DNA from 4 places in the Ectopseudomonas toyotomiensis genome. Region 1 is predicted to be linked to each of the others. Evidence: riboswitches for the same ligand, from Rfam matches in the RefSeq annotation. Region 1 holds a riboswitch; each other region holds the start of a gene.
What was found. A riboswitch is a leader RNA that binds a small molecule or an ion and turns the genes downstream of it on or off. The one in region 1 is predicted to bind cobalamin.
Positions count from the first base shown of each region.

Region 2: linked by a shared signal. The riboswitch ahead of JWV26_RS06510 (TonB-dependent receptor domain-containing protein) and the one ahead of cobW (cobalamin biosynthesis protein CobW) in region 1 are both predicted to bind cobalamin.
Region 3: linked by a shared signal. The riboswitch ahead of JWV26_RS05870 (energy-coupling factor ABC transporter permease) and the one ahead of cobW (cobalamin biosynthesis protein CobW) in region 1 are both predicted to bind cobalamin.
Region 4: linked by a shared signal. The riboswitch ahead of cobO (cob(I)yrinic acid a,c-diamide adenosyltransferase) and the one ahead of cobW (cobalamin biosynthesis protein CobW) in region 1 are both predicted to bind cobalamin.

Region 1 covers NZ_CP070505.1:2,141,116-2,149,058, reverse strand. Annotated here, with positions in the region: gene JWV26_RS09890 (ParD-like family protein) at 1-59, opposite strand, end outside; gene JWV26_RS09885 (hypothetical protein) at 229-459, shown strand; gene cobM (precorrin-4 C(11)-methyltransferase) at 681-1,436, opposite strand; gene JWV26_RS09875 (cobalamin biosynthesis protein) at 1,433-1,870, opposite strand; cobalamin riboswitch at 1,957-2,152, shown strand; gene cobW (cobalamin biosynthesis protein CobW) at 2,248-3,297, shown strand; gene cobN (cobaltochelatase subunit CobN) at 3,425-7,171, shown strand; gene JWV26_RS09860 (magnesium chelatase ATPase subunit I) at 7,512-7,943, shown strand, end outside.
Region 2 covers NZ_CP070505.1:1,422,479-1,430,421, reverse strand. Annotated here, with positions in the region: gene JWV26_RS06535 (substrate-binding periplasmic protein) at 1-674, shown strand, start outside; gene JWV26_RS06530 (retropepsin-like aspartic protease family protein) at 693-1,337, shown strand; gene ribA (GTP cyclohydrolase II) at 1,449-2,069, shown strand; gene JWV26_RS06520 (hypothetical protein) at 2,066-2,479, shown strand; gene JWV26_RS06515 (cobalamin-binding protein) at 2,479-3,273, shown strand; gene JWV26_RS06510 (TonB-dependent receptor domain-containing protein) at 3,493-5,358, opposite strand; cobalamin riboswitch at 5,446-5,651, opposite strand; gene JWV26_RS06505 (methyl-accepting chemotaxis protein) at 5,701-7,943, opposite strand, start outside.
Region 3 covers NZ_CP070505.1:1,279,015-1,286,957, forward strand. Annotated here, with positions in the region: gene JWV26_RS05845 (aminotransferase-like domain-containing protein) at 1-600, opposite strand, end outside; gene JWV26_RS05850 (threonine dehydratase) at 681-1,652, shown strand; gene JWV26_RS05855 (hypothetical protein) at 1,655-2,464, opposite strand; gene amn (AMP nucleosidase) at 2,575-4,047, opposite strand; gene JWV26_RS05865 (hypothetical protein) at 4,173-4,895, shown strand; gene JWV26_RS05870 (energy-coupling factor ABC transporter permease) at 4,905-5,585, opposite strand; cobalamin riboswitch at 5,639-5,840, opposite strand; gene JWV26_RS05875 (carbonic anhydrase) at 6,148-6,891, shown strand; gene JWV26_RS05880 (acyl-CoA dehydrogenase family protein) at 6,949-7,943, opposite strand, start outside.
Region 4 covers NZ_CP070505.1:4,204,687-4,212,629, reverse strand. Annotated here, with positions in the region: gene bluB (5,6-dimethylbenzimidazole synthase) at 1-330, opposite strand, end outside; gene JWV26_RS19590 (cobyrinic acid a,c-diamide synthase CobB) at 327-1,619, opposite strand; gene cobO (cob(I)yrinic acid a,c-diamide adenosyltransferase) at 1,619-2,230, opposite strand; cobalamin riboswitch at 2,422-2,630, opposite strand; gene JWV26_RS19580 (hypothetical protein) at 2,664-2,984, opposite strand; gene JWV26_RS19575 (C40 family peptidase) at 2,995-3,519, opposite strand; gene JWV26_RS19570 (C40 family peptidase) at 3,605-4,225, opposite strand; gene JWV26_RS19565 (molybdopterin molybdotransferase MoeA) at 4,375-5,589, opposite strand; gene moaB (molybdenum cofactor biosynthesis protein B) at 5,586-6,125, opposite strand; gene mobA (molybdenum cofactor guanylyltransferase MobA) at 6,194-6,784, shown strand; gene JWV26_RS19550 (YgdI/YgdR family lipoprotein) at 6,871-7,092, shown strand; tRNA gene JWV26_RS19545 (tRNA-Pro) at 7,223-7,299, shown strand; gene JWV26_RS19540 (glutaredoxin family protein) at 7,361-7,597, opposite strand; gene JWV26_RS19535 (DUF5610 domain-containing protein) at 7,646-7,943, opposite strand, start outside.

The sequences.
Region 1 (7,943 bases):
ACGCTACTCGCCCGGCGAATCTGGTCATGCAACTCTTCATCGATATTGACGATGCCCATACTGATTTCCTTTATACGTTTCGTATATGAAGCATATATAAACACGGACGGATTTGATCCACCAGCATCAGTAGCAGGACAAATGCGACTCTCTCATCCTTTACACTAGAGCTGCCCGTCTGCCAGGAGTGCGCAAGCGGGCCCGAGCAAGGCTGGAACAGGAGAGCGGATGAAGCGCGCAGATGTAAAACGCAGAACGGCCGAGGGCGTTCTATTCGATACCCAGATCATGGCTAATCCGGCCAACACCGCCGAGTGGATCGTGTTTTTCAAGAAAGAGGCCGGCCGCAGCTTCTTTCTGGTGGATGAAACCGAGCAGGTAGAAACCTTTGCCAGTCTGGATGAAGTGATACCGGAGCTGCGACTTCTGAGTATCAAGCGCGTCGAGGTACAGCTCTGAACAGTTGCTCACAATTGGCGTGGATCAACTTGTGGATATCCTCGTGACACCCTGCTATAGGCCTTTTAAATAGGGGCTTTCAGCGACTTGTACAGAAACTGTTCGCTTACATGCCTGCTATCCACAGAGCGCTTGGATAACAGGCTGGCTATCTTGTTGATAAGTATATGAAGGCCTTATTTGGCGGGGCCCTCAGCAAACTGTACGGTTTCTCGCCAGGCTCAATCGTTACCAAGGCGGTAGAGATGGCTATGAGTGGCGTCATATAGCGCCGACTCTACAAACGCACCGGGATCGAGCACCCGCCCAACGAGGATCAATGCCGTACGGCGAAAGTCCTTGGCGGTCACCTTCTCTTCGATATCTGCCAGGGTGCCCAGTACCCAGTCCTGATCCGGCCAGCTCGCTCGGTGGATAACCGCTATGGGGCAATCGGCTCCGTAGTGCGGCAGCAGTTCTGCGACTATGGTCGGCAGATGGCGTACGCCGAGGTGGATGGCCATGGTTGCGTGGTGCCGTGCCAGGTCATGCAACTGCTCACCCTCGGGCATCGGCGAGGTGGTGCCATAGCGGGTAAGGATCACCGTCTGGGCGATACCCGGCAGCGTCAGCTCGCTTTCCAGCAGCGCCGCGCAGGCGGCAGTGGCAGTGACGCCGGGAATGATCTCGAAGGGAATGCCCAGGGCACGCAACTCGCGAATCTGCTCGCCGATGGCGCCATACAGCGAAGGGTCACCGGAATGCACCCGGGCTACGTCCAGGCCACGCTCATGGGCCTGGCGCAACAGCTCGATGATCTCGCCCAGGTTCAGCTCGGCGGTGTTCACCACTTGCTCGGCGCTATGGCCTTGTAGCACCGCTCCGGGTACCAGCGAGCCGGCGTAGAGGATCACCGGGCACGAACAGATCAGGCGCTGGCCCTTGACGGTGATCAGCTCGGGGTCGCCGGGGCCGGCGCCGATAAAGTAGACGGTCATGCTGCGGGTTCTCTATCGAAGGTGGCCAACGCGCAAGTGGCGTTGGCCGTGCGGGTTTTATCGCCCAGCAGGCGGGCTGCCTTGCCCAATCGTGAGGCCAGGGCAAGGGCGCAGGGTCCCGTCACAGCGGGGCTGCCGGTTATGGATCGGATGAGGGGACTGCCGGCTTTCTCTGGCTGGTGGAGCGTGAGCGCTTCTGGGGTGAAGAATGTCAGCTGCAGATTCACGTGCATGGCCAGTTCACGCAGCCCCGGTTCGTCGAGCTTGTGGGCGATGCTGGCCAGTCCAACGAGGTTATCCACAGTCAACTCATGCTGGGCCAGGCTGTGGGTCAGCAGGGTGAACAGCTCGTCCTGTGCACAACCGCGCCGGCAACCCAGGCCGGCAACCACCTTAGGGGGGGCAGCGGGGTGATCGAGGTGGCTGGCGGTCATGAGCGGTATTCGTGTCGGAGGGTGATGTAGCTCATCATGGCACCTGCCAGCGGTCAACCGCGATTGACCGGCCGCCGCGGCCTGCGTAGCCTTCTCGCTTTCGAGGTTCTTCCCGGCAAACCGCCGGGGAGCTAAGAGGGAACAGGGTCGATGCCCTGGCTGCCCCCGCAACTGTAAACGGTTTTAAACCCTTCGATACGCCACTGCTCAACAGCGGGAAGGTGAAGGACGCGCAACGCGCAGACCGTGAGCCAGGAGACCTGCCTCGAATGACCAGCCATATGCTCGGACGGGGTGATCCGACGCGGCCAGCACGCTCCTGCGTGTCCGCCTGCGCGTACCCGTCCGCCGAACTTACCGACGCCACGGGGCCATCCATGAAAACCCTCGCCAAACTGCCTGTCACCATCGTCACCGGTTTTCTCGGTGCCGGCAAAACCACTCTGCTGCGCCACCTGCTGGCCAATGCCGGCGGCCGCCGTATCGCGGTGATCGTCAACGAGTTCGGCGAGCTGGGCATCGATGGCGAGATCCTCAAGCAGTGCTCCATCGGCTGCAGTGAGGAAGAAGCCAATGGCCGCGTCTTCGAGCTGGCCAACGGCTGCCTGTGCTGCACCGTGCAGGAAGAGTTCTTCCCGGTGATGCGCGAGCTGGTGGCGCGCCGCGGCGATCTCGACCATATCCTCATCGAGACCAGTGGCCTGGCTTTGCCCAAGCCTTTGGTGCAGGCCTTCAACTGGCCGGAAATCCGCAACGCTTGTACGGTCGACGCGGTGATCACCGTCGTCGACAGCCCGGCGGTGATCGCCGGCACCTTCGCCGCCTTCCCCGATCAGGTGGACGAGCAGCGCAAGCTCGACCCCAACCTCGACCACGAATCGCCGCTGCATGAACTGTTCGCCGACCAGTTGGCCAGCGCCGACCTAGTGATCCTCAACAAGGCCGATTTGCTCGACGCCGAGGCGCTGGCTGCCGTGCGCGCCGAGGTGGCCGAAGAGCTACCGCCGGCAGTCAAGGTGATCGAGGCGCACGGCGGCGAGCTGCCGCTGGACGTGCTGCTCGGCCTGAACAGTGAAACCGAGCTGCATATCGACAGCCGCCGCACTCATCACGACGATGAAGACGAAGACCACGATCACGAGGAATTCGACTCGTTCCACGTGGAACTACCGGAGGCCGAGGAGGCGCGTTTGCTGGCCGCACTGAAGGAGGCGGTGGCCAAGTACGGCATCCTGCGCGTGAAAGGCTTCGCGGCGATCCCTGGCAAACCGATGCGCCTGCTGGTGCAGGGCGTGGGCCAGCGCTTCGACCGCCACTTCGACCGCGCCTGGCAGGCCGACGAGCCGCGCCTGAGTCGGCTGGTGGTGATCGGCCAGCAGCTTGACCGCGCGGCCATCGAGGCCGAGCTGAAAGCGTCGCTGGCCTGATACGGAGCGTAGGGCGTACTCGATCGTAGGGCGGACTCAGGAGCGAAGCGAACAGTCCGCCGGATAACTGAGTCCACCCTACGGCGCTACCACCAGTCGCGGTTAAAGCCCCTCCCACGGAACGAACATGCACCTATTGCGCACCCAGCCCGGCGCCCAACTGCCGGCCGACAGCATCGCCGACCTTGGCCAGACGCCTGCCGAGCTGGTGATCCTGTGCACGGGTGATTCGCACCTTTCCCTGCTGGCCGAGGCCGCTCGGCAATTGCCGGACGACTACCCCAGCCTGCGCCTGGCCAGCCCGGCGCAGCTGAGCAACAACGCCTCGGTGGACTACTACGTCGAACAGGTGTTGCAGCACGCCAAGGTCATCCTGATCTCGGTGCACGGCGGGGTGAGCTACTGGCGCTATGGCGTCGAGCGCCTGGTGGAGCTGGGCGCGCGCGGCGCCACGGTGATCATGGTGCCGGGCGACGATAAACCCGACCCGGAGCTGAATGCGCTCGGCAACGTCGGCGAAGAAGATAGCCAGCGCCTCTGGCAGTACCTGCGCCAGGGCGGTTTGGACAATGCCCGCCAGTTGTTCCGTTGCATCGGTAACCGCTGGCTGGGGCGTGACGACACTTGGCAGGAGCCGCAGCCGCTACCGCGCGTCGGCCTCTATCACCCGCAGCACAGCCCGGCCACGCTGGCTGACTGGCAGGCGCGGTGGCAGCCGGATACGCCCGTGGTGGCGCTGCTGTTTTACCGCAACCATGTGCAATCGGCGAACACCGCTTTCGTCGATACCTTTTGCCAGCACCTTATCGTGCAGGGGCTCAACCCGCTGCCCATTGCCGTGGCCAGCCTCAAGGAATCTGCCTGCCTGGATCAGGTACAGAGCTGGCTGGACGAAACCAGCGCCGCGCTGATCATCAACACCACCGGCTTCGCCCTGTCCAACCCCGAGGCGCCGCAGGCGCGGGTGTTTCGCCGCGACATTCCGGTGCTGCAGGCCATCTGCTCGTTGGACAACCAGGAGCAATGGCAGGCCAGCGCCCAGGGCCTTGGCTCGCGCGACCTGGCCATGCATGTGGTGCTGCCCGAGCTGGATGGCCGGCTGATCGGTACCGCCATCAGCTTCAAAGGTCTGGCCTGGCGCAGCGAGCGTAGCCAGAGCGATGTGGTGTGCTACCAGGCGCATGAACCGGGTATGGCTTATGTCGCGGAACTGGCGATGAACTGGTGCCAGTTGGCGATCAAAAGCAACGATCAGAAGCGAATCGGCCTGATCCTGGCCAACTACCCGACCCGCGATGGCCGCATCGGCAACGGCGTCGGCCTGGATACACCGGCTGCCGCGCTGAATATCCTCCGCGCCCTGCAGGCCCATGGCTATCCAGTGGATAACCTGCCGGACAGCGGTACCGCAATTGTCCACAGCCTGCTTGGTAGCGTCACCAACGACCTCGATGGCCTCGACACAAGGCCCTGCGCGCAGAGCCTGGCGCTGGACGACTACCTGGCTTTTTTCCACAGCCTACCGCCTGCGAATCAGCAAGCGGTTCGCGAGCGCTGGGGCGAGCCGCAGGACGATCCGATGTTTCGCAGTGGGCGGATGATGGTTGCTGGCCTGCGCTTCGGCCTGACCTTCGTCGGCATCCAGCCGGCACGCGGCTACCAGCTCGACTCGGCAGCGGTGTACCACGACCCTGATCTGGTGCCGCCGCACGGTTATATCGCCTTCTACGCCTGGCTGCGCACGGCCTTCGCCGCTGATGCGCTGATCCATGTTGGCAAGCACGGCAATCTGGAGTGGCTGCCGGGCAAGAGCGTCGGCCTCTCCGAGGGTTGCTGGCCGCAGGCGCTGATCGGCCCGCTGCCGAATATCTATCCCTTTATCGTCAACGACCCAGGCGAGGGGGCGCAGGCGAAGCGCCGCACCCAGGCGGTGATCATCGACCACCTGATGCCGCCGCTGACCCGTGCCGAGAGCTACGGCCCGCTGCGCGATCTGGAGCGCCTGGCCGACGAATATTTCGAGGCCAGTCAGCTCGACTTGCGCCGCGCCGTGGAGCTGCGCGGCGAGATCCTGGCCAAGGTGCGCGAGGCCAGCCTCGACCGCGAGCTGGGCCTGCATCTCAATGATGACGATGACAGTTGGCTGCCGCAGCTCGACGCCTACCTGTGCGACCTCAAGGAGTCGCAGATCCGCGATGGTCTGCATGTGTTCGGTGAGTCGCCGGTTGGGCAACTGCGTCGCGATACCCTGCTGGCGTTGCTGCGCATCCCCCGTGGCGATGGCCAGGGTGCCAATGCCAGCCTGCTGCGCGCGCTGGCCCGTGGCTTGGAGCTGAACCTCGATCCGCTCGATAGCGATATGGGCCCGCCTTGGGAGGGGGTGCGTCCACAGGCGTTGCAGGCTGTGGATAACAGCCTCTGGCGTACCGTAGGTGATACCCGTGAGCGCCTGGAGCTACTGGCGCTGAGGCTTATCGAGCAGCGTCTGACGGGTGAGCGCACTGACACCTTCGGCGCCGAGGTGGCGCTGATTCTCGATGGCCTGGCCGGGCATATCGCACCTTTGCTCGATGCCTGTGGCGCGGCCGAGATGGGTGGCCTGCTGGCGGCGCTGGAAGGGCGTTTCGTGCCTGCCGGGCCGAGCGGCGCGCCAAGTCGCGGGCGCCTCGACGTGCTGCCTACCGGGCGCAACTTCTTCACCGTCGACGTGCGTCATCTGCCCACGCCGACCGCCTGGCGTCTGGGCGTGCAGGCGGCGGATCGCCTGCTGGAGCGTCATCTGCAGGACGAGGGCGACCATCTACGTCAGCTCGGCCTGTCGGTTTGGGGCACGGCAACCATGCGCACCGGTGGCGACGATATCGCCCAGGCCCTGGCGCTGATGGGTGTGCGCCCGGTGTGGCAGCCGGGTAGCCAGCGCGTCGAGCGCTTTGAAGTATTATCGCTGGAGCAGCTCGGTCGGCCACGGGTGGACGTCACCCTACGCGTATCGGGCTTCTTCCGCGATGCCTTCAGCAACCTGATTCGCCTGTTCGACGAGGCCGTGCAGGCGGTGATCGAACTGGACGAGCCGGAAGACATGAACCCGCTGTCGGCGCGGGTCTGGCGCGAATCGCTGGCGCTCAAGGACGGCGGCCTGGATGAAGCTGAAGCACGGCGCCAGGCCGGCTGGCGGGTGTTCGGCGCCAAGCCGGGCGCCTATGGCGCCGGGGTGCAGAACGCCATCGAGGAGCGCCTGTGGCAGAGCCGTGCGGACCTGGCCGAGGTCTACCTGAACTGGGGCGGCTACGCCTACGGCAGTGGCGCCGAGGGTGCGCCCGCGCGGCAGCGCTTCGTCGAGCGCCTGGAGCAGATGCAGGCGGTGCTGCATAACCAGGATAACCGCGAGCACGACATCCTCGATTCCAACGATTACTACCAGTTCCAGGGCGGCATGCTGGCGGCGGTGGAAACCCTGCGCGGGCTCAAGGTGGCCAGCTACTTTGGCGACAACAGCCAGCCGGACACGCCGCGCATTCGCAGCCTCAAGGAAGAGCTCAATCGTGTCGTGCGCGCCCGCGCCGCCAACCCCAAATGGATCGAAGGCATGAAGCGCCACGGCTACAAGGGCGCCTTCGAACTGGCCGCGACCATCGACTACCTGTTCGCCTTCGACGCCACCAGCGAGCTGGTCGACGACCACCAATATGCGCTGCTCACCGATGCGTATTTACTGGACAAGGACACCCGCGACTTCATCCAGCAACACAACCCCGGCGCTCTCAATGACATCCTCGAACGTCTGCTGGAAGCCCAGCAACGTGGCCTGTGGGAGAATCCCGGCGAGTACCGCGAAGCGCTGGAAAACCTGCTGCTCGATAGCGAGGAAAGCTGATGCGAGCATTTTTTCTCCCCTCTCCCATTTATGGGAGAGGGGCCGGGGGAGAGGGTTCACCTGGCAACGCCGAGCTTGTAGGGTGGGTTAGCCGCCTGTCGTGCTTGCCGGCCAACTCGCTGAAGTGGGTGCGGCGTAACCCACCATCGGCGTCACACGGAGCATCGCTTGGTGGGTTACGCGGCGCGCCACGTTTTTCTGCAGATACAAGGCCGGCGTTCTGCGCCGCTAACCCACCCTACGGGGGCATGCAGCCGGTAGCCCGGATGCAATCCGGGAAGTGCGCGACCAAAGGCCCCGGATTTCATCCGGGCTACGTCCAACTCCACGGATTACAGTCATGACCGAACATCACTTCCCCCTCGCCGCCGTGGTCGGCGCCGATTCGCTGAAGCTGGCGCTGTGCCTGGCAGCCATCGATCCGGCCATCGGCGGCGTGCTGATCGAAGGCCCGCGCGGGATGGCCAAGTCGACTCTGGCCCGTGGCCTGGCCGATTTGCTGGACGGTGGGCGCTTCGTCACCCTGCCGCTGGGCGCCAGCGAGGAGCGTATCGTCGGCACCCTGGATCTGGACGCGGCGCTGGGCGAAGGCCGGGCGCAGTTTTCCCCTGGCCTGCTGGCCCGTGCCGATGGTGGCGTGCTCTATGTCGATGAGGTCAACCTGCTGCCCGATCATCTGGTCGACCTGCTGCTCGATGCCGCCGCCAGCGGGGTCAACCACGTCGAACGTGACGGCATCTCTCATCGGCATGCCGCACGCTTCGTGTTGATA
Region 2 (7,943 bases), 720 kb from region 1:
AGGCCCAGGGCGAGCTGCCAGGTGAAATACGTCTGGCCAGTGAAATCTGGGAGGCCTATACCGAAGCCGATGGTACCGGTCTGGGCTGGGATGTCATGCGCGAGGTGTTCGAGCCGGCAGGCGTCCGTCTGGATATTCACAGCGTGCCATACACCCGTTCTGTCGGGTTGGTGCAGCGTGGCGAAGCCGATGCCTGGGTCGGTTCCTATCGTGACGAGGTCGAGGGGCCGGTGTTCTACCCCAAGCATCACTATGACCGTGATCAGATCGTCGCACTCGCCCTCAAGGACAAACCGGTGCCGACCTTGGACGGCCTGGGCAAGCACCGGCTGGTCTGGGTGCGAGGCTACGGTTACGAGGAATATCTGCCGAATGTGCACGACTACCGGGAAGTACAGCGGCGTGACGGTATCCTCGGCATGCTCGAGCTGGGCCACGCGGATTTCTATATCGATGCCCGTCCCGAGGTCGACTACGTACTGGGCCGGGCCGCCAAGCCTCAGCAATACCGGGTGACGAATCTGATGCAATTGCCGCTCTATCTCGGCTTTGCCGATACGCCACGCGGCCATATCCTGGCCAAGCTCTTCGATCAGCGTATGACGCAGCTGATCGCCAGTGGTGAGCTGCGGCCAATCTTCGAGCGCTGGCAGCAACCCTATCCCTTCGACTGAGCCGGGAGGCCTTCATACATGCAGCTTCGTCATTGTCTCGCCGCGCTGGCGCTGCTATGTGCGAGTTCTCCCTGGGCGGCCTCTCAGGTTCAGGTGGTCGGCCTGTTTCCCGGTGCGGCGGTGCTCAATGTCGATGGCCAGCGCAAGTTGGTGCGGGTCGGCCAGGCCGGCCCTGGCGGGGTGGAAGTGGTCAGCGTCGACAAGCAGGGCGCGGTGCTACGTGTCGAGGGCGTCGAGCGCGTCTATCCACTGAGTCGTGAATACAGTGCCGGTTTCGCCGAGCCGGTAAGGAAGCGTCTGAGCATCGCCAAGGGCATCGGCGGACATTACTGGGTGGCCGGTTCGGTCAACGGCCAGACGGTGCAGTTTCTGGTGGATACCGGCGCCACCTCGGTGGCGCTCAACGACGCCCATGCCCGACGCCTGGGTATCGATTATCGAGTCAGTGGGCGGCCTCTGCAGGTCAACACCGCCAGCGGCGTTGCGCGTGGCTGGCGAGTGATGCTCGACCGGGTCAAGGTCGGCGATCTCGAGGTGCTCGGCGTCGAAGCTGTGGTGCTCGAAGGTGGCGCGCCGCATGAGGCGCTGCTGGGCATGAGCTTCCTCGGTCGGGTTGGCTGGCGCGAGGAGCAGGGGATGCTAGTGCTGGAGTCCAAGCTATGAGACTGCCATTGACCGTTTCGATACTGATGATCGGCAATTCTGACTGACCCGCCAGCGGGGGCTGCTGATACAATGCCGGCCCTGTTTCGTACTCATTGCTAGGAGTATCCGGTGTCCGTCGTGTTCGTCGCCGCCTCCCAACTGCCCACGCCCTTCGGTGTGTTCACCATGCACGGTTTCCTCGATGAGGCTACCGGCAAGGAACATGTCGCCCTGACCTTCGGCAACGTCGCCGACGGTGCACCGGTGCTGGGACGTCTGCATTCCGAATGCCTGACCGGCGACGCACTGTTCAGCTTGCGTTGCGACTGTGGTGCCCAGCTGCAGGCGGCGCTGCAGGCCATCGCCAACGAAGGCCGCGGCGTGCTGCTGTATCTGCGTCAGGAGGGCCGTGGTATTGGTCTGCTGAACAAGATTCGCGCCTATGAACTGCAGGACGGCGGTGCCGATACCGTGGAAGCCAACGAGCGCCTGGGTTTCGGCGCCGACCAGCGTGATTACGCCATCTGCCTGCCGATGCTCGAGCACCTGGGCATCGACAGCCTCAAGCTGATGACCAATAACCCGCGCAAGGTCAAAGCCTTGGGCGACATGGGCATCGCCGTGGATCACCGTGTGCCGCTGCAGATTGCGCACAATCCCTACAACAAGCGCTACCTCGCCACCAAGGCCGGCAAGCTCGGTCATATGCTGGGCAACCAGCATCAGGGCGAGACCGAGGAAAGCCTGTGACCCGAGGCCAGGTAAAGCGTCGCCTGGCGCTGGCCTGGTGGCGTCAGCTGGGCGTGGCGCTGGCGCCCGTGTTCATGTTCAACCTGCTGTTCGGCGGCGGTAGCACCACGGTGCTGACCATGCCGCTGTTCATCGCCGGCCTGGCTTCGATGTTCGTCAGCCTGCCGTTGTTCTCCGCTTACAAACGCGCTCTGATCGCGACCGAAAAGGCTCTCGACAGCGACGACGAACCTGCCGCCTGGCTGGAGCTGGATCGTGTCCGTCTGCGTGCCTTGCTCGGTGCTGCGCTGCCTGCGTGGATCGCCGCGTTGGCAGTCCTCGCTGGCCTCGAGGCGATCCCGTTGGTACTGCTGGCGCTGTCGTCCATCGTGCTGCACAGCCTCTACCGCATACCCCGCCAGTTGGGCTGATGCGCACGCTGCTGCTCGCGCTTTGCCTGCTGGCGTTGCCGCTGACAGCCGCCGAGCGGGTAATCAGCCTGGCCCCATCGCTCAGTGAAATCATGCTTGATCTGGATGCCGCCGACCTGCTGGTCGGCGTGCTCGACGGTGATGAGCGTCCCGCCGCGCTGGCCCATCTCCCCACAGTCGGTCGTTATGGCCAGCTGGAATTCGAGCGCCTGTTACAGCTGGCGCCGGATCTGATCCTCATCGCGCCTGGCAGTGTGCCGCCGGCGCAACAAGCGCAGTTGCAGCGTTTCGGCATTGACCTGCTGATTGTCGAGCCGCAGCGCCTCGAGCAACTCGGCGAGGCCTTCATGCGTATTGGCGAGCAAGTGGGCCGGGCCGAGCAGGGGACGCGGCTGGCGGCTGAGTTTCGCGCCGAACTGGACGCGCTGCGCCAGCGCTACCGGCGTGAGCAGCCCCTTGCGGTGTTCTACCAGGTCTGGCACCAACCGCTGTACACCATCGGTGGCGAGCAACTGATCGGTGACGCCTTGCAGGTGTGTGGAGCGCGCAACCTGTTCGCCGACCTGCCGCAGCCGGCGCCGCAGGTCAGCGTCGAGGCGGTGCTGGCGCGTGATCCGGACGTGATACTCGGTGGCAGCAATGCCGAGCTGAGCGTCTGGCAAGCCTGGCCGCAGTTGCATGCGGTGCGGCTGGGACAGGTCTGGGCGGTGCCGGACAAGGGCCTGGAACGGCCTAGCCGGCAGATGCTGGGCGCCATCGAGCGGTTGTGCGAGTTGATGGCCGAGGCACGGTAGCGTTACGTGGGTTGCATATGGTCGCGTAGGGGGGAGCCGCTTGTTGCGGTGGTTGCGTGACTCACTGTGCTTGATGCGGCGTAAGCCACCATTGGTGCAAGGCGATCCATCGCCTGGTGGGTTACGTGGGGCGGCCATCCGAGCGCGCTGCCTGTATCTGCGTTTGCAAGATTGGTGTTCAGCTCCGCTAAACCACCCTACGCAGATTGCACATCAACTTTAGAGTTGCGGCGTCCAGGTGACGGCGAATAGTGCGGTGCGGCCGGCGCTGTTGTAGCCGAAACGGCCATTGGGTGTACTGTAGGTCGATTCTGCATAGTCCTTGTTCAGCAGGTTATCCAGCTTCAGGCTCAGCCCCAGTTCCTCATTGGCCTGCCAGGCGGCGCGCAGGCTCAGCAGGCCGTAGCCGCTCATTTCGATCTCGTTGTCGGCGTCGTCGTAGCGACCACTGATCGCACGCCAGCCTGCGCCCACCGACACATCGCCAAAGCGGCGGTCGACGTCCAGGCTCAAAGTGCGTTTGGCGCGGCGCTGCAGGGTATGGCCGCTGGCGCGGTCACGCGGGTCGATCAGGGCCAGCGCGAGATTGCCTTGCCAGCCGAACAACTCCTGCTGCACGGCGGCTTCGAAGCCATTGATCCGGGCTGTCTGGACGTTCTGTGGAATGAAGTTCTCGTCCAGGACGATGGCGTCCTCGATATCGGTTCGATACACGGAAGCCTGCAACGATCCTGTGTCGCTGTAGCGGCTACGCCATTGCAGCTCGTAGCTCTTGGAGCGTTCCGGGGCGAGGTCGGGATTGGCACTGGGGAAGCACATGCCACCAAAGCAGAAGTCCGGGTAGTAAAGGTCGTTGAAGGTCGGGGCGCGGAAGCCTTCGCTATACGACAGGATCAGGTCGTTGGCGTTGTTGAGGGGTAAGGTCAATGACGCGTTCCATGTGTTCTCGTTACCAAATTGCTGGTTGTCGTCGTGGCGCACCCCTAGCTCGGTCGAGAACGTTTCTCCGATATAACGATGCTGAACGAAGGCCGCGCGGTTCCAGCGTGAGTCCTCGACAAAGTCCGTCGTGCCCTGCGCTCGATCTTCATACCAGTCCAGACCTAGCAGCAGTTGGTGGTTTTCGTTGAGTGTCAGGGTGTTCAGCCAGTTGGCTGCGTCACGGTAGGTATTGAACTGGCTGACGGTACCGCCTGCCTGGTCGTTGCCGCTGTCGCGCTTGTCCTCGCTGTGTCCCAGTTCCAGGCGGCTGCTCCAGACTTCGGTAACACGAGCCTCGATAAAACCAGAGATGCTGCTGAGCAGAAAATCGGTGGTTGGCAGGGAGCCAGTGAAGGTGTCGTCATACTCCACCTGCCCGCGCTGATCGAGCGCAGTGAAGCCAACCTCCAGCGAGTCGTTGAAGCGGTGCGACAGATTCAGGCTTAACGAGCGGTTGCGGTAGGCGTCGTCGTCGCCATTGGCGCCGAAACCGTCGCGGGTGGCGTCGATGCCGGCAGTCTCGTCCAGAGCGGCACCCAGGTGAAAACGAGTGCGCTTGTCGCCGCCGGAGAGGCCGAGGCTGCGCTGGTAAGTGCTATCACTGCCAGCCGCCAGCCGTGCGTAAGGCTTGAGGCCCTGGCCATCGCCCTGGCGAGTGAAGATCTGAATCACCCCGCCAATGGCGTCTGAGCCGTATAGCGCCGAACGCGCTCCACGAACCACTTCGATACGCTCGATCTGCTCGGGGGCGAGAAACTCCAGGCTGCTGGTGCCGCTGGAGGCTGCCGCGATACGTTGCCCGTCGACCAGGACCAGGGTTTGTGCCGTGCTGGCGCCGCGCAGGAACACGCCCGTCTGGCTGCCTGCACCGCCAGTGCGGACGACGCTGAGGCCGGGCACACGCTCCAGTAGCTCGGTAACGCTGCTGACCTGCAGGCGCTCGATGTCGTCCCGTTTGAACACCGTGGTGGCGGCGGTAGCCTGCGCTTGCGGTTCGGCCAGGCGCCCGGAGGTGACGACCAGTGGCTCGGCCACGTAGGGTTCGGCGGCCAGCGAAAGACCTGGCATGACGGCGATGGCCAGAGCCAGACGAGACAGTTTCATTATTTTTCCTCAACAGTCGGCAGACGTTCGAGGAGGGCAGGCGCAAGCGCGGGCAGGACGGCGCTTGACCGTGTCGCCCTCCGCAACACCAGTCGCACCGCCTTGGCCGGTCTCCGGGCTCTCGACCCGCGTCCACCTTCCCAGGCTTGGCCCAGTGGCTGTTGGACGTGGCGCAAGCTTTGGGCTTGCTGTCGATTACCGTTGCGGGGGCAGCGTCGGGTTTGCTCAACAAAAGCGCACCGACTTCCCGTTTAACACTGCTTGCGCAGCGCACCCTGGCGGAACATGAATGGCGCGCACCTTAGTGCGCGCGAGTATGAATGACAAGCAAGCGCCGCTCATTCAGCGATGAGTGGCGCTCATGCTCAGATCGCTCTTCATCCTAGGCGGCGCTTGCCAGCCGTGCTGGATCGTCGTGTGCTGATCAGTCTGGGGCTCCTGATGGCTGAGGCGGTTCGCCGTCTTGTGCAGATCGAGCACCAGTTGCGCCAGGACTTGTGCAGCTTGCAGGGTTTCATCTGCGCTCTGGCTACTGCGTTCGGCGGCGCCGGTAATGGCCTGGGCCTGATCGTTGACTGCATGCACCTGCGCCAGTTGAGATTGCATGCCCTGACTCAACTGGCCAAGGCGGCTCTGCATCGCTTCCACTTCGTGCTGGATGCGCGCCAGGGCTGCGGTGGCTTCATCGGAACGCGTCACGCTGCGCTGGGCCGCTTCCTGGCAACTGCGCATGCTGCTCATGCTGTCCAGGGTCTGCTGGCGCACGCTGGCCAGGGTGGTGGTGATCTCTTCGGTCGCTTGCGCCGTGCGCTGCGCCAGATTACGCACTTCATCTGCCACCACCGCGAAGCCGCGGCCGCTGTCGCCGGCACGAGCGGCTTCGATCGCAGCGTTCAGGGCCAGCAGGTTGGTTTGCTCGGCGATGGCGTGGATCGACTCGCTGATGTGCTGGATCTCTTCGGTCTGTCGATTCAGGGCCTGCAGGGATTGGCTGGACTGTTCGATGCGCTCGGCCAGCTGGCTGACTTCCTCGGCATTCTGGTTAACCGCAGCGCTGCCCTGGCGCGTCATGTCCAGGGCCTGTTGCGAGGCGCGTTCGCTGTCGAGGATGTGCGCTGTGGCCTGGCCGATGCTGTGGTTGACCTCGACCATCGCGCGGGCAGTGGAGGTCGCCGCGTTCTGTCCCTGGGTGGCACACTGGCTGGCGTTGATGGCGGTGCGCGTCAGTCCTGTGGAGGTCTGTTGCAGGGCTGCACCGGCAGTGAGGATGCCCTGCATGGTGTGGTCCATCTTGTCGACGAAGCTGTTTACCCAGCCGGCCAGCGCGCCGGCCTCGTCACTGCCGAACAATTCGGGGGCCAGGCGGTTGCTCAGTGGTGCGCCGCATTCGGCGGTTTCCAGGAAGAAGTCCGAGAGAGCCTGGAGCCTGCGCACGCGCGGACGCAGGCTCAAGCCCCAGTAAGCGAACATCATGGCCGCTGTGGCGATCATGCCGGCCTGTACCGCGAAGGCCGGCACCAGTTGCTGCAGTTGCCACTGCAGCAACCCCAAGGCCAGTAGACCAAGGAGCAGGTGGCTGGAAAGCGTGTAGCTGAGGCTGCGCTGACGGTAAACCTCCTCCAGGTCGCCCTCGCACATCAGCCCCCAGGTATCGGGCGAGCCGGGCATCTGCAGGGTCAGTCCGGCGCCGATCACCGGGATGTGCCGGTAATCCGGGTAGCCCGGGTAAAGGGCGAAAAGGTTCCTGCCGTTGCGGATGGTTTCGCGCACCCCCGGGTGCAGCTCGCCCGTTGCTGGATCGGTGAAGCGCAGCTCGAACTCGGTATGGTTCTGCACCCGAACGGTGCCGAAAGCGGTTTTTACGCCCTGTTTCAGGTTGTCGCCGCCGCTGAAGGTATCGTCTTCGAAGCGCGAGCGGGACAGGGCGGTGCCCGGGGCGATCTGCGGGTCATGACGGCTTTGCACCATGAACAGGTAGTTGTCACCCGAGTCGCGGTAGACGTGTCCGGCCTCGCGCTGGATCAGGTCGCTCAGCACGTCGTTGGGAATGCGTGCGCACAGGCAACCGACTACCTTGCCGGCATGGCGTAGCGGTTGATGGAACACCAGGGTAACGGCGTCATGGAACTTGGAGGTGGTCGCACCCAGTTGCCGGGTCACCGGGTCGATATAAGGACCGTGCAGGAAGGGCGCGGCCAGGCCGGTGGCTAGGGCCTTTGCATCGTGGCGCTGACCTGCGCGGGGGGCATGAGTGGAGGCGATAACGAGGCCACTGACGTCCACCACGAACAGCTCGGAGACTTCCGGCATGTGGCTGTGCGCTCTGTGCAGCTCGCTGTTGGCCGTGATGGGCCAGGCCTGCTGCAGGCCACTGGCGATCAGCTCGAGCTCTTGCCAGTGCTGGCGCGCCCAGTTGACCAGCAGGTCGACACGGGTTTGCGCCAAGCCTGCGAAGGTTTTCTCGACTCGCGCCACCTGTCCGGCATTGAGCAGGCATGACCAGCGCATGGCCAGTTTGCCGGTTTTGCCGAACCAGGGCAGCCAGCGCCGTTCCTGTCCGGTGAAGTTCATCTGATGACTGCGTA
Region 3 (7,943 bases), 860 kb from region 1:
CGCGGCGGCCTTGATCCCCGGTGCGGTGAAGCGCTCCACCAGGATCGGCTCGCCCGCCTCGCACAGCGCCAGCAGCGCCGCCGATACGCCCTGCTGGGCACCAGCGCAAAGCAGCAGGCCGTTCGGCGCCAGTTCCAGGCCACGGCGGCGTAGCCAGGTGGCGCCCGCCAGGTGCGCACGCTCGAACAGCGCTGCCGTGGGATAAGCCTGCAACGCGTCCAGCTCGCTGCGCGCAGCCAGCGCGGCAAGGCTGACGGACAGGTCACGGCTGTCCGGATCGTGCACCGGCACGTTGGTCGACAGGTCGATCAGCTCGCCCTGCGCGGCCGGTTGCTTGAGGCGAAACAGGCTCGCCTCGCGGCTACCGGCCAGCACGTAGGTACCACGGCCGACCTCGCCGGAAACCAGATGCCGACGCGCCGCCTCGCGGTAGGCGAGCATCACCGTGCTCGGGTTGATACCCAGCGTCCATGCCAGGCGCCGCTGCGGCGGCAGGCGTTCGCCGGGCTTGAGTTCACCGCGACCGATGGCGGCGGCGATGGCCTCGACCAGGGCTAGGTAAGTGGGCAGGGAACTGCTGGAGAGGTCAGGGAGCCACATTGCTTGCCATGCAATATAAAGATTTACCCATACAATGCGCCGCACTAGCATCGGGGTCAACACCACTCGGAGCACAGCCCATGTTCGACCTCGCCCAACTGCGCCAGAGCGCTGAACTGGTTCACCGCCATATGGCGCCGACGCCGCAACTGGCCTGGCCGCTGCTGTGCCAGCGCACGGGTTGCGAGCTGTGGGTCAAGCACGAGAACCACGCACCCACTGCCGCCTTCAAGGTGCGTGGCGGGCTGGTCTATATCGACGCCCTGCTACGCCACGAGCCGCAGGTGCGTGGCCTGGTCACCGCCACCCGTGGCAACCACGGCCAGAGCCTGGCGCTGGCTGCGCGCCAGGCCGGGCTGGCGATCCGTATTCTGGTGCCACATGGCAACGCCCGCGAGAAGAACGCGGCGATGCGCGCCCTCGGCGCCGAGGTGATCGAACATGGCCGCGACTTCGACGAAGCGCGCGCCGAAGCCGCGCGTATCGCCGAACGCGACGGCCTGCACTGGGTGCCGTCACTGCATGAGGATCTGGTGCGCGGCGTGGCTACCTACGCGCTGGAGCTGCTGGAGGCGGTGCCGAACCTGCGCCGGGTGTACGTGCCCATCGGCCTCGGCTCGGGCATCTGCGGGATGATCCGCACCCGCGACCTGCTCGGCCTCGACACTGAGATCGTCGGCGTGGTCGCCAGTGGCGCCGATGCTTATGCACGGAGCTTCGAACAAGGCCGCCTGGTGCAGACCGAATGCGCCGAGACACTGGCCGACGGCATGGCCTGCCGCCAGCCCCAGGAATTGGCGCTGGGTATGATCCGCACCGGCGCGGCACGCATCGTGCGCGTGAGTGATGAAGAGATTCGCGCCGCCATCCGCGCCTATCACGAGGACACCCACAACCTTGCCGAAGGCGCCGGCGCGGCGGCGCTGGCCGCCCTGATGCAGGAGCGCGAAAGCAACGCCGACCAGCGCGTGGCCGTGGTGCTCAGCGGCGCCAATATCGACCGCGCAGCGCTGGCCGAACTGCTGAGCGACGAGGCGCCGGCGGCCGCCTGAACTCAGACCGTGGCAAGCGGCTCGGCAGGCAGGCGAGAGGGCATCTGCCGCAACCAGCGCGACAGGCCCCACTCCGCCGCGATTACGGCCAGCAGCAGGCCGAGTTGGATCAGCAGGGCGATATAGAAGGGTTTGAATACATGGCCGATCTGCTTCTTGAGCAGCCCGAGAAGAAACTCTGCCTGTAGCAGTTGCTCGATACGCGCATCCAGCACCTGCGTCAGCACCTTCTCGTTGAGCCCGCTGTAGCGCGCGGTTTCCTCAACCGCCATCTCGCCAATCGCCTTACCCAGCAGGCTGGCACGCAGGCGGTCGAACAGGTCGAAGGCGATGCGCTCGGCGGTAGAGGCCTCGGCACGAGCCCCGGCCTCCAATAGCCGCTCGCTGCGCAGGTAGTCCAGCGCCAGCTGATTGAGCACCTCCTGCACGCTGGTATCGCGCACCGCCAGGGCGCCCTGCTGGCCCTGTGCCTCGACGTACGCCTGGAAGTCACTCCAGACGCCATCGGCCAGTTCCTGCACCACCGGTGCATAGCTGTCGAGATGGCGATTGATCTGCTGCTGGCTGCCGTACAGCAGCCCTCCCTGAAAACCGAGAAAACCTCCAGCCAGGGGCAGCAGCAGAAAGTAGAGTTTGAGCAGCCAGTGGTGCCAGCGCTTGTTACGCGCCAGACAGCCCAGGCGCTGCAGCTTGAAGGCCAGCAGCAGGCCGAGCGCAGCACCCAGCGTGAGGGCCAGGCCGGTGTAGAGGAAAAGACTGAAAAAGCTGAAGGGTTCCCACAGCGCCGTGAGCAGCAAGCGTGCCTGTTCCATGCGTATCGCCTCGTTCGTCCATGACGGGCGCGAGTTTAAACCCGAGCGTGAACGAACGCCGAACAGGCGTGGCCGGACTGTGCGCCAGGCCACGCCGTTAGATCAGGCCTCTAGCGGAACGGCGGCTCGTCGAAGCTGCGCAACTTGCGCGAGTGCAGCGAGTTGAGCTGGCTGCGCATCAGCTCCAGCGCCGCGATACCGATATGCAGATGCTGGGTCACGGCGCGCTCGTAGAAAGCGCCGGCTGCGCCGGGCAGCTTGATCTCGCTGTGCAAGGGTTTGTCCGACACGCACAGCAGCGTGCCGTAGGGCACCCGCAGACGGTAGCCTTGCGCTGCGATGGTGCCGCTTTCCATATCCACCGCCACCGCACGCGACAGGTTGATCAGCGGCCGTTCCTGGGCCCAGCGCAGTTCCCAGTTGCGATCGTCGTAGGTGAGCACGGTGCCGGTGCGCAGGCGTTTCTTCAGCTCGTCGCCCTCTTCGCCGGTAACCAGCTTGGCGGCTTCCTGCAGCGCCTGCTGCACCTCGGCCAGCGCCGGCAGCGGGATATGCGGCGGCAGTACGCGGTCGAGAATGCCGTCGCGGCGCATATAGGCGTGGGCCAGCACGTAGTCACCGATGGTCTGCGACTGACGCAGGCCGCCGCAGTGGCCGATCATCAGCCAGCAGTGCGGACGCAGCACGGCCAGGTGGTCGGTGATGTTCTTGGCGTTGGACGGGCCGACGCCGATATTGACCAGGGTGATGCCGTGGCCGTCCGCTGCCTGCAAGTGATAGGCCGGCATCTGGTAGCGGTGCCAGACCACGTTCTCGATGATCGCCTGCATCTCGCCTTCGGCCATGCCACGCTCGATCACCACGTTGCCTGGCAGCACCATGCGCGTGAAGCGCGAGTCGCCCACCAGCATGTCCAGACCGTGGCGGATGAACTGGTCGACGTAGCGGTGGTAGTTGGTCAGCAGGATCCACGGCTGCACATGGCGCCAGTCGCTGCCGGTGTAGTGCTGGATGCGCTTGAGCGAGAAATCGGTGCGCGCCGCGTCGAACAGTGCCAGCGGCAGCGGGTCGATGTTCTCCCAGTCGTACAGGCCATCGGCGGTGCCGTCGGTGGCGGCGGACAGATCGGTGCTGGGGAATACCCGCGCCAGCTCGGCGGCGGTCACGCCACTGCCGGCCAGCTCATCGCCGCCCTCGACCACGTAGGGATAGGGAATGTTCTGCTGGCTGCGGCCGACCTCGACGCGCAGGGTGAAGTCGTTCATCAGCGGGCGCAGTTGCTCCAGCAGGTATTTGCGGAAGGCCGCCGGCTGGGTCACGGTGATCGCGTAGGTGCCTGGCACCTGTACCTTGGCGTAGGCACGCACGGTGGTCGGCACCTCGCCCTGGCACAGGTAGGTCAGGCGCAATTCGGGGTAGCGGAAAAGGCAGTGCTCGCTGGCATCGGGACGGATGCGCTCCTTGAGGTAGCGTTTGAGCGCCTGGCTCAACGCACCGGTGGCTTCCTGGTGCAAGGCGGCGAGGCGGTCGACGGCCTCTTCGGGGGTGTAAGCAATGATGAAATCATCTGAGCAGGCTTTCACTGTGCATCTTCCTGACTGAACGTACGCGTCTATCTTGCCTGCATACGTTGACGAAAACATAGCGCGATCCCCCGCCTATCGCTGCCAACGGCTAGGCTTGGATCAATTCGTCGGAGGTCACCATCATGCCTCATGCAATCGTTCTGCTGTTGGCCATGGCCTCATGCTCAAGCGTTCAAGCCGGTGAACTCGATGGCCATTACCGGGCCACGCTCGACGGCCAGCCGAGCGAGCTGATCCTGCGCCAGAACGACGCCGTGGTGGAAGGCGAGTACGTAGAGGGCCAGCACCTGCGCCTGGTCGTCAAAGGTCGCTACGACGGCAAGTTGCTGCGCGCCGAGATCAGCGACCCGCAATCGGGCCTGCTGCTGGCGAACATGAACGCGACCTACGCCAACGCGATGCTCAACGCCAGTATCGCTGCGCGTAACCCAAGAAACGGGGAGATCTTGGAACGCCAGGCGCTGTTTCAGCGCGAGGCGGCGATTGCGACGCCACCTACGTCAGGCACTTTGGACCCGACACTGGTCGGCACCTGGGTACACGAGAAGATCATCAATAGCGGCGGTGCCAGCTTCGCCTCGTTCAACACTCTGATGACCCTGCAGTTGAATGCCGACGGCAGCGTCACCCAGTGGAGCCGCTCGGTCGGTGGCGGAGGCGACTGGAGCTACGACAGCCCAGGCGAGATGCAGTACAGCGGCCACTGGCGCAGCCAGGGCGGCATGCTGATGGTGCGCCTGGCTGGCGCCGCCGACTATCAACCCGCCGCCTACTACCGCTTCAGCGACCAGTACCTGGTCACAGAGAGCAATACCGGCAAGATGATCTGGCAACGCCGCCGCTGAGCGACCGGCTCAGGCCGGCTGATGCAGGCGCACGTTGAACAGCGGCCCCTGGCTGAAACGCGACAGCGCCTTGGCAGCGGCCAGCACCCCCAGGTCGATCAGCGGCTCGACCAGGATCACGCTCATGTAGGCCAGGCCGAAGCTGCCCACGGCCGCCAGGTTCTCGCTGGAGAAGCCATGACCGTAGAAAGCCCAGAACGCGACCCAGGCGACGATGCCGCCCTGATAAGCGGTCGAAAGCGCCAGCGCCTGCTTGTAGGAAAGATCGACGTAAGCCGTGCCCGGCGCGACGATGCGCTTGGCCAGCAGGTTGATACCCCACAGCGGGATCAACAGCGTGGTGACGTTCATGCCGTACTGCGGCAGGTCGAACTGAGCGAACAGCAGCCCCTGCAACAACAGGCCAGCGGCCAGACCAATGGCGGCAGCCCCGGCGCCGAATAGCAGCAGCAGGGTCGAGCCGAGGATCAGGTGCACCTCGGAAACGCCCACCGCATGATGCGGGAACACTTCGAAGAAGCAGAACACCAGGGCGGTGGTCAGCAGGCTGCGTAGCGCCAGGGCGGCGACACCGCCGTTGTTGCGGACGCTGCCCAGAGCGAGCTTGGCGGTCAGGCCGAAAGCGGTGACGGCCGTTGCGTAGCTGAGCAGGATTTTGGCGCCTTCGACGACACCAGGTTCGATATGCATGCGAGCTCCTTTGCCGCGCCCACCGCGCGACGATTCGGATAAGGGGGTAGGCGAAACGCCCGTTGTCGATGGCAGGTCTCCTGGCTCACGGCTTGGCACTTCGCCCGCCTTCCCGACCGAAGTCAGTGGCATGAGGGCGTCGTTCGCCGCTTACAGTTGCGGGGGCAGCCAGGGCATTGGCGAGATTCGCCGCACCCTGTTCCCTTTTCATCCACACGCGCCAAGGCGAGCGGAACCATCGGCGGCAACCTTACTCCGCAGCTCGGGCAAAAGACAGTACTCGCGCTCAAGGCACCGCCCACCTCCTCGGCAACGATCCGGGCCTGCCACCTAAGCGCGACAGGCAGCGCAACACTCCCGAAATGCTCTCATCTGCCAGGAGCCACTCCACCTGAACAGATACTGTCTTGAATACAGCCGGCGCCACCGAGAATGCGCAATGCATCACGCCCAACCCATGAAGATGTAACTTTTTATTACAAATCATGCGTAATCTTTCCGCACTCGCCCCCGACTGCTGGCCACGCGAGCTGTAGATCCATCATCCAGTAAGAGAGCGCATATGAAGAAGACCCTGATCGTTGCGTTGACTGCACTGTTCGCAACCGGCGCCATGGCGGCCGAACAGCAACCGCACTGGAGCTACAAAGGCAAGGAAGGCCCCGAACACTGGGCCGAGCTCGACCCGGGCTACGAAACCTGTGCACTCGGCCATGCGCAATCGCCGATCGACATCAGCCATGCGACGCGCGCATCGCTGCCTCGCCTCGCCTTCGACTACCAGGCCAGCCCGGCCGAAGTGGTGAATAACGGCCACACCGTCCAGGTGAATCTGACCAATGCTGGCGGCATCGAGATCGACGGCAAGCCTTATCGCCTGGTGCAGTTCCATTTCCATACACCCAGCGAGGAGCACATCGCCGGCAAGGGTTTCCCGATGGTGGCGCATTTCGTCCACCAGGCCGCCGATGGCCGCCTGGCGGTAGTGGCTGTGCTGTTCAAGGAAGGTGAGAAAAATCAGGCACTGGAGTCCGTGTTCGATGCCATGCCGCCCAAGGCAGGCGAAAAAGTCGAACTGGCAGGCAGCTTCGCCCCGCAAACCGTACTGCCGCAGCAACAGGGTTACTACGCCTTCGCCGGCTCGCTGACCACACCGCCATGCAGTGAGGACGTGCAATGGCGCGTACTCAAACAACCGGTCGAGCTGTCCCATGCGCAACTGGCGCAGTTCCAGCACCTGTATGCGAAGAACGCCCGCCCGATACAGGCGCTCAACGGCCGAGAAGTACTGGAGAGCGACGACTGACCCCTGAGGCGCCGGCTGGATGGCCGGCGCACTGTCACGCCGCTATCGCGCTAGCCCTCACAGTAGATGCGGCGTGCTACGCGCCAGCAGCGCCTCGACATCGACACCGCGCGGCAGGGTGCCGTAGACGCGGCCGCGGCCTTCCAGGCGACTGGCGATAAAGGCGTCGCTGACCACGCTGTTGCCCGCCTCAAGCAGCAGCTTGGCCTGCAGTGCCACGGCCATGTCTTCGGTGAGCTGGCGGGCGCGGTACTGGATATCGGCTGTATCAGCGAAATCTGCCTTGAGCCGCTGGATATGCGCCTTCAGGCGGGCATCGCCATGGCCATCACCCAGTTCGGCGAACAACGCGTCGAGCACGCCCGGCTCCTTGGACAGTGCACGCAGCACGTCCAAACATTGCACGTTGCCCGAGCCTTCCCAGATCGAGTTGACCGGCGCTTCGCGGTACAGGCGCGGCATGATGGTTTCCTCGACATAACCTGCGCCGCCCATGCACTCACTGGCCTCGTAGATCATTTCCGGCGCGCGCTTGCAGATCCAGTACTTGCCCACGGCAGTGACCAGACGGGCGAACTTGTCTTCCTGCGCGTCATGCGCGTGATCCAGCGCGCGGCCCATGCGCATGCACAGGGCCAGCGCAGCTTCGCTCTCCAGCGCCAGGTCGGCCAGCACATTCTGCATCAGCGGCTGGTCGGCGAGCAGCTTGCCACCCACCTGGCGATGCGCACAGTGGTGCGCAGCCTGGGTCAGCGCCTGGCGCATCAGGCTGCTGGAGCCGACCATGCAATCGAAGCGAGTCATCGCCACCATCTCGATGATGGTCGGCACGCCGCGCCCTTCCTCGCCGAGCATCCAGGCGAAAGCGCCACGGTATTCCACCTCGCTGGAGGCGTTGGCCCAGTTGCCCAGCTTGTTCTTCAGGCGCTGGATGTAGAACGCGTTGCGCGTGCCGTCCGGGCGGTGACGCGGCAGCAGGAAACACGACAGGCCCTTGTCGGTGTAGGCCAGGGTAAGGAAGGCATCGCACATCGGCGCCGAGCAGAACCATT
Region 4 (7,943 bases), 2.1 Mb from region 1:
CGCCACCGCCAGTAGCTCGGCGCAGTCGCGAATACCTTCGACCTTCAGCCGCATGAACTCGTCACTGCGCTCGCCGAGGGCCTCGGCAGTGTGCACCCGCTCGGCCTCCACCAGCTCATGAATGGACTCACGCAGTTGCCGGTCACTGACGCGCACAAAGCGCCAAGGCTGCATCAGGCCAACGCTCGGCGCGTGGTGGGCGGCTTCGAGCAGCCGAGCCAGGACCTCGGCTGGCACCTCGCCGCCGCTGAAATGACGCATATCGCGGCGCTCGGCGATGGCGCGATACACCGCCGCGCGCTCCTGATGGCTGAAGGCATGCTCGCTCATGGGCGTAACAGCGCAGCGGCCGCCTCCGGGTTTGACGGTAGGTAGAAGTGGATATAGCTGGCCGTGAGTCGCCCCAGGCGATAAACCGCCTCAGCCACCGGCTTGCCGTTCGGGCAGCGGCCGAACGCCAGAGGCTGCAAGGGGCTTTCCAGCCGCGAGTGGTGGTAACTGTGGCCACGTAGCTCGCCTTCGGGCAGCGTCACCTGCTGCAAGGCCAGGGCGGTCAGCCGTGGCTGCAAGGCCGCGCTGCCCGCCAGCAGGCCGAGCATGCGCCCGCTGGCACCTTGCTTGTCGCGCAGTTCATCGAGCAGATAGAGCATGCCGCCACATTCGGCGAGCAAGGGCTTGCCGGCCTGATAATGAGCACGAATCGCCGCGGCCATCAGCTGGTTACCTTCCAGCTCGGCAAGGTACAGCTCCGGATATCCGCCAGGCAGATAGAGGCTGTCCACCTTTGGCAGCTCGCGATCAGTGAGCGGCGAGAAGTAATGCAACTCGGCGCCCAGTGCCTGCAGCAGATCGAGATTGGCCTGATAAAGGAAGGCGAACGCCGCATCGCGCGCCACGCCGATACGTACGCCAGCCAACAGCGGCGCCAGTTCATCGACCTGCGGCGCAGCGAAGCTCACCGCAGGCGGCAGGTCGACGTTGGCACTGGCCGCCAGCGCATCGGCCGCGGCGTCCAGACGTGCGTCCAGATCGGCCAACTCACCGGCCTGCACCAGCCCCAGATGGCGGCTGGGCAGCTCCACCGCAGCGCTACGCGGCAACGCGCCAAACCAGCGAATGCTCGCTGGCAGCGCATCACGCAGAATCTCGCCATGCCGCGTGCTGGCGACACGGTTGCCGAGCACGCCGGCAAAGGGCAAGTCCGGCTGGAAGGTGGCAAGCCCGTGGGCCAGGGCGCCGAAGGTCTGCGCCATGGCCGCACCGTCGATCACGCCCAGCACCGGCACGCCGAAGTGGCGGGCCAGGTCGGCCGCCGAGGGCTTGCCGTCGAACAGGCCCATCACCCCTTCGATCAGGATCAGATCGGCCTCGCCGGCCGCCTGCCACAGCAGGCGACGGCTCTCTGCTTCGCCGACCATGGCCAGGTCGAGCTGGTACACCGGCGCGCCGCTGGCACGCGCATGGATCATCGGATCGAGAAAGTCCGGGCCGCACTTGAACACCCGCACCCGCCGACCCTGGCGCGTATGCAGACGTGCCAGCGCAGCGGTGACAGTGGTCTTACCCTGGCCGGACGCCGGCGCAGCGATCAGCAGCGCTGGACAATGACGTGCGCCCATCAGAATTCGATGCCCTTCTGTGCTTTTACTCCGGACTTGAACGCATGCTTGACCAGGCTCATTTCAGTGACGGTGTCAGCCGCCTCGATCATCCCAGGCAACGCACCGCGCCCCGTCACCACCACGTGCTGCAACAGCGGCCGGGCTTCGATATCAGCCAGCACCGTGTCCAGTTCGAGGTAGCCATGCTTGAGGGCGATGTTCAGCTCATCCAGCACCACCAGGCCGACCGACTCATCGCTGAGCAGATGCCGTGCCACCGCCCAGGCTTGCTGCGCCTTGGCGATATCACGTTGGCGATCCTGGGTTTCCCAGGTGAAGCCTTCGCCCATCACGTGATAGCTGACTTCCTCGGGAAAACGGCGGAAGAAGGTTTCTTCACCGGTGCTGGCCGCGCCCTTGATGAACTGCACCACGCCGACCTTGATGCCATGGCCAAGGGCGCGCGCGACCATGCCGAAGGCGCTGCTGCTCTTGCCCTTGCCATTGCCGCTGTGCACCAGCAGCAGGCCGTATTCGTCCTGGGCCTGGGCGATCTTTTCGTCGATCAGGGCTTTCTTGCGTTGCATGCGCGCCTTGTGGCGGGCGTCGCGCTCGGCGGTCTCACTCATGCTGTGCTCCTGCACGTCAGGCACCCGCGCCGCCTGTTCATCGAACAGTACGAACGGCAATGAGGAAGAAGATCGCGATGATCCGCACGCACTCATCCAGGCGCCAATGGCTGGTCAGGCGAGCGGAAGACGAAACAACACGAACGCCCCCGGTAGAACCGGAGCGTTGGCCGGACAGCGCCCTCCGCGATGCCGTGAAACTGCGACAGGCCGGTCTCCGGGCTTGTGAGCGAACCATGGGTTCGACGCCGCGCCTTCCCGTGCATAGCACAGTGGCTTCGAGCAGCGTTTGACTCACCTACCGTTGCGGGGGCAGCGCCGGCATTGGAACCGGCTTCCCTGTTTCACCCCATGGCCGCCATTCACGGCAACGCGGGGCACCTGAAGCAAGGCGCGCAGGGTAGAGGCTGGCAGCCCTGCCCGTCAACGCCACTCAGTGCCTGGGCATGAACCCGGGCGGTTTGCTCGCCAACCAGTCGACGAACGTTCGCAAACGCTCGTCGCTCAGTAGTGCCTCGCGGCTGTTGTAGGTCAGCGCCAGCTCCTTTTCACTGAAAAGACGATGAATCTGGTTATGGCAGGCGCGGCAGACCCACAGCGTGGCGGTGATACGTTCATGACGAGGGTAGCGCTTCTGCACATAAGCCTTGTCGTGCAGCGCCTTGGGAATCAGGTGATGCCGGGTCAATGCGACGGGGCGCGCGCACAGCTGGCAGACCTCAGGCTGAGGCGGCAGGCGAATGAGATCGACCATGGACAGTAAATCAGGGATTACGCGCGAGCTCTGGGGTGATGACCCGCTTGGCATCGAGATAGACGCCCTGCCAGTAACCGCTGGTGAGGCTGTCCAGGCGCACGGTACCACCGGTGGAGGGGGCATGGACGAAGCGGCCATCACCGACATAGATCCCGGCATGACTGACGGCGCGGCCACCATTGGTGGCAAAGAACACCAGGTCACCACTTTTCAGGGCGTCGCGACGGACATCAGGGGTGCGCATGGTGCTCAGCTCACGCGTCGAACGCGGCAGACTGATACCGGCAGCATCGCGATAAACGTAGCCGATCAGGCCACTGCAGTCGAAACCACCTTCGGGGGTATTGCCACCATAGCGATACGGCGTACCGACCAGACCGAGGGCACGGAACAGCACGTCTTCAGCGCCGCCCTGATAAGACGACGAAGTGGCTGGAGGGGTGTAACTGGGCTGGGGAGAAGGAGCGCGACTGCTGCAGGCACTCAGCAGCAGAACGAGAGCGATGAGGGCAACACGGGTCGTGACGGGCATAAGCGAGGCGATCCTGAGCCTGAATGCGCTCTACTCTGCCCGAGACACGACGAACGGCGCAACCCTGGAGTTACGCCGTGATACATCAGTTATGGCGCTTGGCGGCGACCTGCTCTTCCACCGGAGCCAACGCCAGGACGCGCTTGGCCTGCAGATAACTGCGGTTCCAGTAGCTGTCGTCGAGGCTGTCGATGCGCACACCACCGCTGCGGCTGCTGCTGGAGTGGATGAACTGATCATCACCCAGATAGATGCCGGCGTGACTGACGCGACCACGACCACGATCATTGAACAGGATCAGATCGCCCGGCTCCAGATCGGCGCGCGCCACCTTCGGCGCATCGAGGTTGATCAGCTCACGCGTGGAACGTGGCAGTTCCAGGCCGACTTCCTCGCGGAACAGGTAGCCAACGAAACCGCTGCAATCGAAACCGGATTGCACCGAGGTGCCACCGTAGCGATAGCGAGTGCCGATCAGCGAACGCCCGAGATCGAGCAGGCTGTCTGCCAGCTGCGGCATTTCATAGGGTTTGTCGTCGATCAGCGCGGTGATTTCATCGTCGGCAGGTTCAACCTGCTGAGAGAGCGGGCGAGCAACTGGCTCGGCCGCAGCATCGCCTGTCTGCGGTTGCGGCGAGTGGCCGGCGCAGGCAGCGAGCAAGACTGTGAGTGCAAGAGGCACGAGGGGTGCGAAGCGTTTTAGCATGGGCACGACCGTGTCGGTTGAATTTACAAGTCGGCGACTATGCCTTCTACAAGGCCCATTTGCAAATTCTATCGTTAGAAATGTGACCCAGTAGTTTCGCCGCGCCATCTAAAGCGCCCGACCATGCCTGCAGCCGGGCGATTCAGGCGCTAGCCGAGAATCTCGCTCAAGGGAATGAAACGCAGCATATCCCCTTCGGTCAGCGTGCTGCCCTCCATCACCTCGGCCAACCCTTCGGCCCAGGCGGCGCTGCGCAAAACGCCGGAACTCTGGTTGGCATAGGGCACCACGCGCCCTTGCTCCAGACGCGCGCGCAGGTACTCACGGCGCATACCCGGCTTCCCCCAGGTAAAACCTGCCGGCACCGCGAAGCCCAGTGGTTCGACCCGCTGCACACCAAGACGACGCAGCATGTAAGGACGCGCCAGCAGTCCGAAGGTGACCAGTGTCGAGGCCGGGTTGCCTGGCAAACCTATTACCGGAACGCCCTGGTAGTGGCCGAAGGTCAGCGGTTTACCTGGCTTGATCGCCAATTTCCACAGCGCCAGTTCGCCCGCCTCGCGCAGGGCTATGCCGAGAAAATCCGCCTCCCCCACCGAAACGCCACCGGTGGAGAGAATCAGATCGACCTTGTCCAGAGCGCCCAGCGCTTCGCGGGTGCGCTGCAGGTCATCAGGCAATATGCCCGCATCCACCACGCTGCAACCCAGCCGCTGCAACCAGGCAATCAGCAGACGCCGATTGCTGTTGTAGATCTGCCCCGCCCCAAGCGCCTGCCCCGGCTCGACCAGCTCATCACCGGTGGACAGCACAGCAACGCGCAGGCGCCGACGCACCGACAGCCGTGCAGCCCCAAGAGAGGCTGCCAGCCCCAGTTCGATTGGTCCCAGGCGGGTACCGGCCGGCAGCACGCATTCGCCGCTGCGGGTTTCCTGACCTTGAGCCCGTACGTTCTGCCCGACGTTCAGCGGCTCGCGGAAATGCACGCGCCCTGCCTCATCCAGCTCAACGTTTTCCTGCATCTCGACGGTGTCGGCACCTTCCGGTAGCGGCGCACCAGTGAAGATGCGCGCGCAGGTTCCGGGCTCCAGCGGTGTGGGCGCGGTGCCCGCCTGAATGCGCTGGCTGACCGGCAACGCCTGGCCATTGCAATCGGCCAGGCGCAGGGCGTAACCGTCCATGGCGCTGTTGGCCCAAGGCGGCAGATCCAGCGCCGCAATCAGCGGCTCGGCCAGCACACGACCATCAGCCTCGGCCAGCACGACCTGCTCGATCTGCTCGATTGGCGCCGCATCCGCCAGAGCCAGCAGGCGCTCCAGCGCCGCCTCCATGGGCAGCAGACCGGGGTGGTCGCAACCACTCATCCGCGTGTCTCGCAGGCGCCCACCTGCTTCAGATGCGGCACGAAGTTGCAGGGACGATGCCGTGCATCCAGTTGTTCGCCGAGGATGCCGTCCCAGGCGGTACGACAGGCATTGGTCGAACCCGGCAGGCAGCACACCAGCGTGCCGTTGGCAAGACCGGCCAGCGCACGCGACTGGATGGTGGACGTGCCGATATCGGCCACGGAGATCTGCCGGAACAGCTCGCCAAAACCGTCGACCTGTTTGTCCAGCAAGCAGGCGACCGCTTCCGGCGTACTGTCACGCCCAGTGAAACCGGTACCGCCAGTGATCACCACCACCTGAACCTGATCCTCGGCAATCCAGGTCGCCACCTGGGCGCGGATCTTGTAGAGGTCATCCTTGAGCAGAACGCGAGCGGCCAGTTGGTGCCCGGCGGCGGTCAGACGGTCGACCAGCAGTTGACCCGAGGTGTCGGTCTCCAGCGTGCGCGTGTCGCTGACGGTCAGCACGGCAATATTCAGCGGTACAAAAACCGCGTCGGCCTTATGGTTCATGGCAGGCATCCAATTGGGAGAGAATGGGCGCTGTTATATCACACAGCCTGCCTTCGGAGACTGCACACATGCCCGCATTCAACGCCCGCCTTACCTGCTCGGTGCTACTGCTTTCCGGTGGCCGAGGCCTGCGCATGGGCGGCCGCGACAAGGGCCTGCTGGAGTGGCGCGGTCGACCACTGATCGCGTGGTTGCATGATCTGACCAGACCGTTGAGCGACGACCTGATCATCTCCTGCAACCGCAACACGGAGCACTATGCACGCTACGCCGACCAACTGGTCGCAGATCAGGATCAGGACTTTCAGGGGCCGCTGGCGGGTATCCGCGCCGGCATGGCTGCGGCACGCCACGAGCAAATGCTGGTGCTGCCCTGTGACGCACCTCTGGTGGACCGCGCACTGATCGAGTCACTGCTTGCCCACGCAGGGAGCCGGCCGGTGGTGATCCGCCAGGGCAACTACTGGCAGCCACTGTTCTGCCTATTGCCCACGGGGCTCAGAGACGACCTGGAACACGCCTGGCAATCCGGTGAACGCAGCCCGCAACGCTGGTTCGGCAACCTGGCCCCCATCGCCGTCGACTGCACGCTGGAAGATGCCCGCCTGGCCAACCTGAACACACCGGAAACGCTCGCGAACGGCATATCGCCTTGCTGAAGCGAGAAGCCCTGCGCGGAACTCATACGGTAGTTTCACGTCTGAGCGAGGGTATAGCACCTCTTTAGCACCCAAGGAGACAGACCATGACCAAACGGATAATCCCCGCCCTGCTGATGGCAATCGGCTTCACTGTGCTGGCCGGCTGCTCCACGCCGTCGGTGATCACCCTGAATGACGGGCGTGAAATACAGACGGTAGACAAACCCAAGTTCGATGAAGAATCCGGCTTCTACGAATTCGAGCAACTCGACGGCAAGCGCGCCACGATCAACAAGGATCAGGTGCAGACCGTCAAGGAACTCTGAAGCGAGAGCCCAAGGCACCGCTGAAGGACAATGGGGCACGCCCCGGCCGCAGAAAGGGATGACCGGCCTGATGATTTTTTCAGGCTAACCCCTTGTGCGGTAAAAGTTTTTCGGTAGAATACGGCTCATTCGGAGTGTAGCGCAGCTTGGTAGCGCGTCTCGTTCGGGACGAGAAGGTCGCAGGTTCGAATCCTGTCTCTCCGACCAAATCAAAAACCCGCCTTAATCGGCGGGTTTTTTATTGCCTTCGCTTTGTCGGTAGCGCCTTTCAGCTCAGAAAAGCCACCACCTGCTCGGCATCGAATGGCCAGTTCAGCTCGCTTCCACTGTCGCAGCGGCGCAGCACCGGAATGCGCAGACCGTACTGCTCGACCATCCCTTCGTGCTCGGCGATATCGATCAACTCGACCAGCAGCCCATTCTCGACGAATGGCATGAGCAGCGCCTCGGCCACCTCGCAAAGATGGCAGCCCAGGGTTCCGAAAAGTTGGCATTCAGGCGTCATGAGCGCACCTCACTATCAGCAAGGTGTGCAGTTTAGCATCGGCCTGAATCAGCTCGCGTCAGCTCCCTTGTTGCCCGCCTGACCGGCAAGCAGCGACTGCAAGCCGTCGAGCAGGCTGCGGTTGAGGCTGTCGGCCTTTTCCAGGCGCGGCAGATCGAAGCGCTCGTCGAGCGAGAAGCCACCCTTGAGCAGCTCCTTGAGCATGCCGCCAGCGTCCTGGGCCAGATCACCGGCACTGCGCAGTGCATCGAGCAGGCCCTGAGCATATTCCTGCAGCCCGGCATTGACCGCACTGGCGCCCTGCCCAGCCACGGCGCCATAGGCATCGGTGGCCTGGCGCACGCTG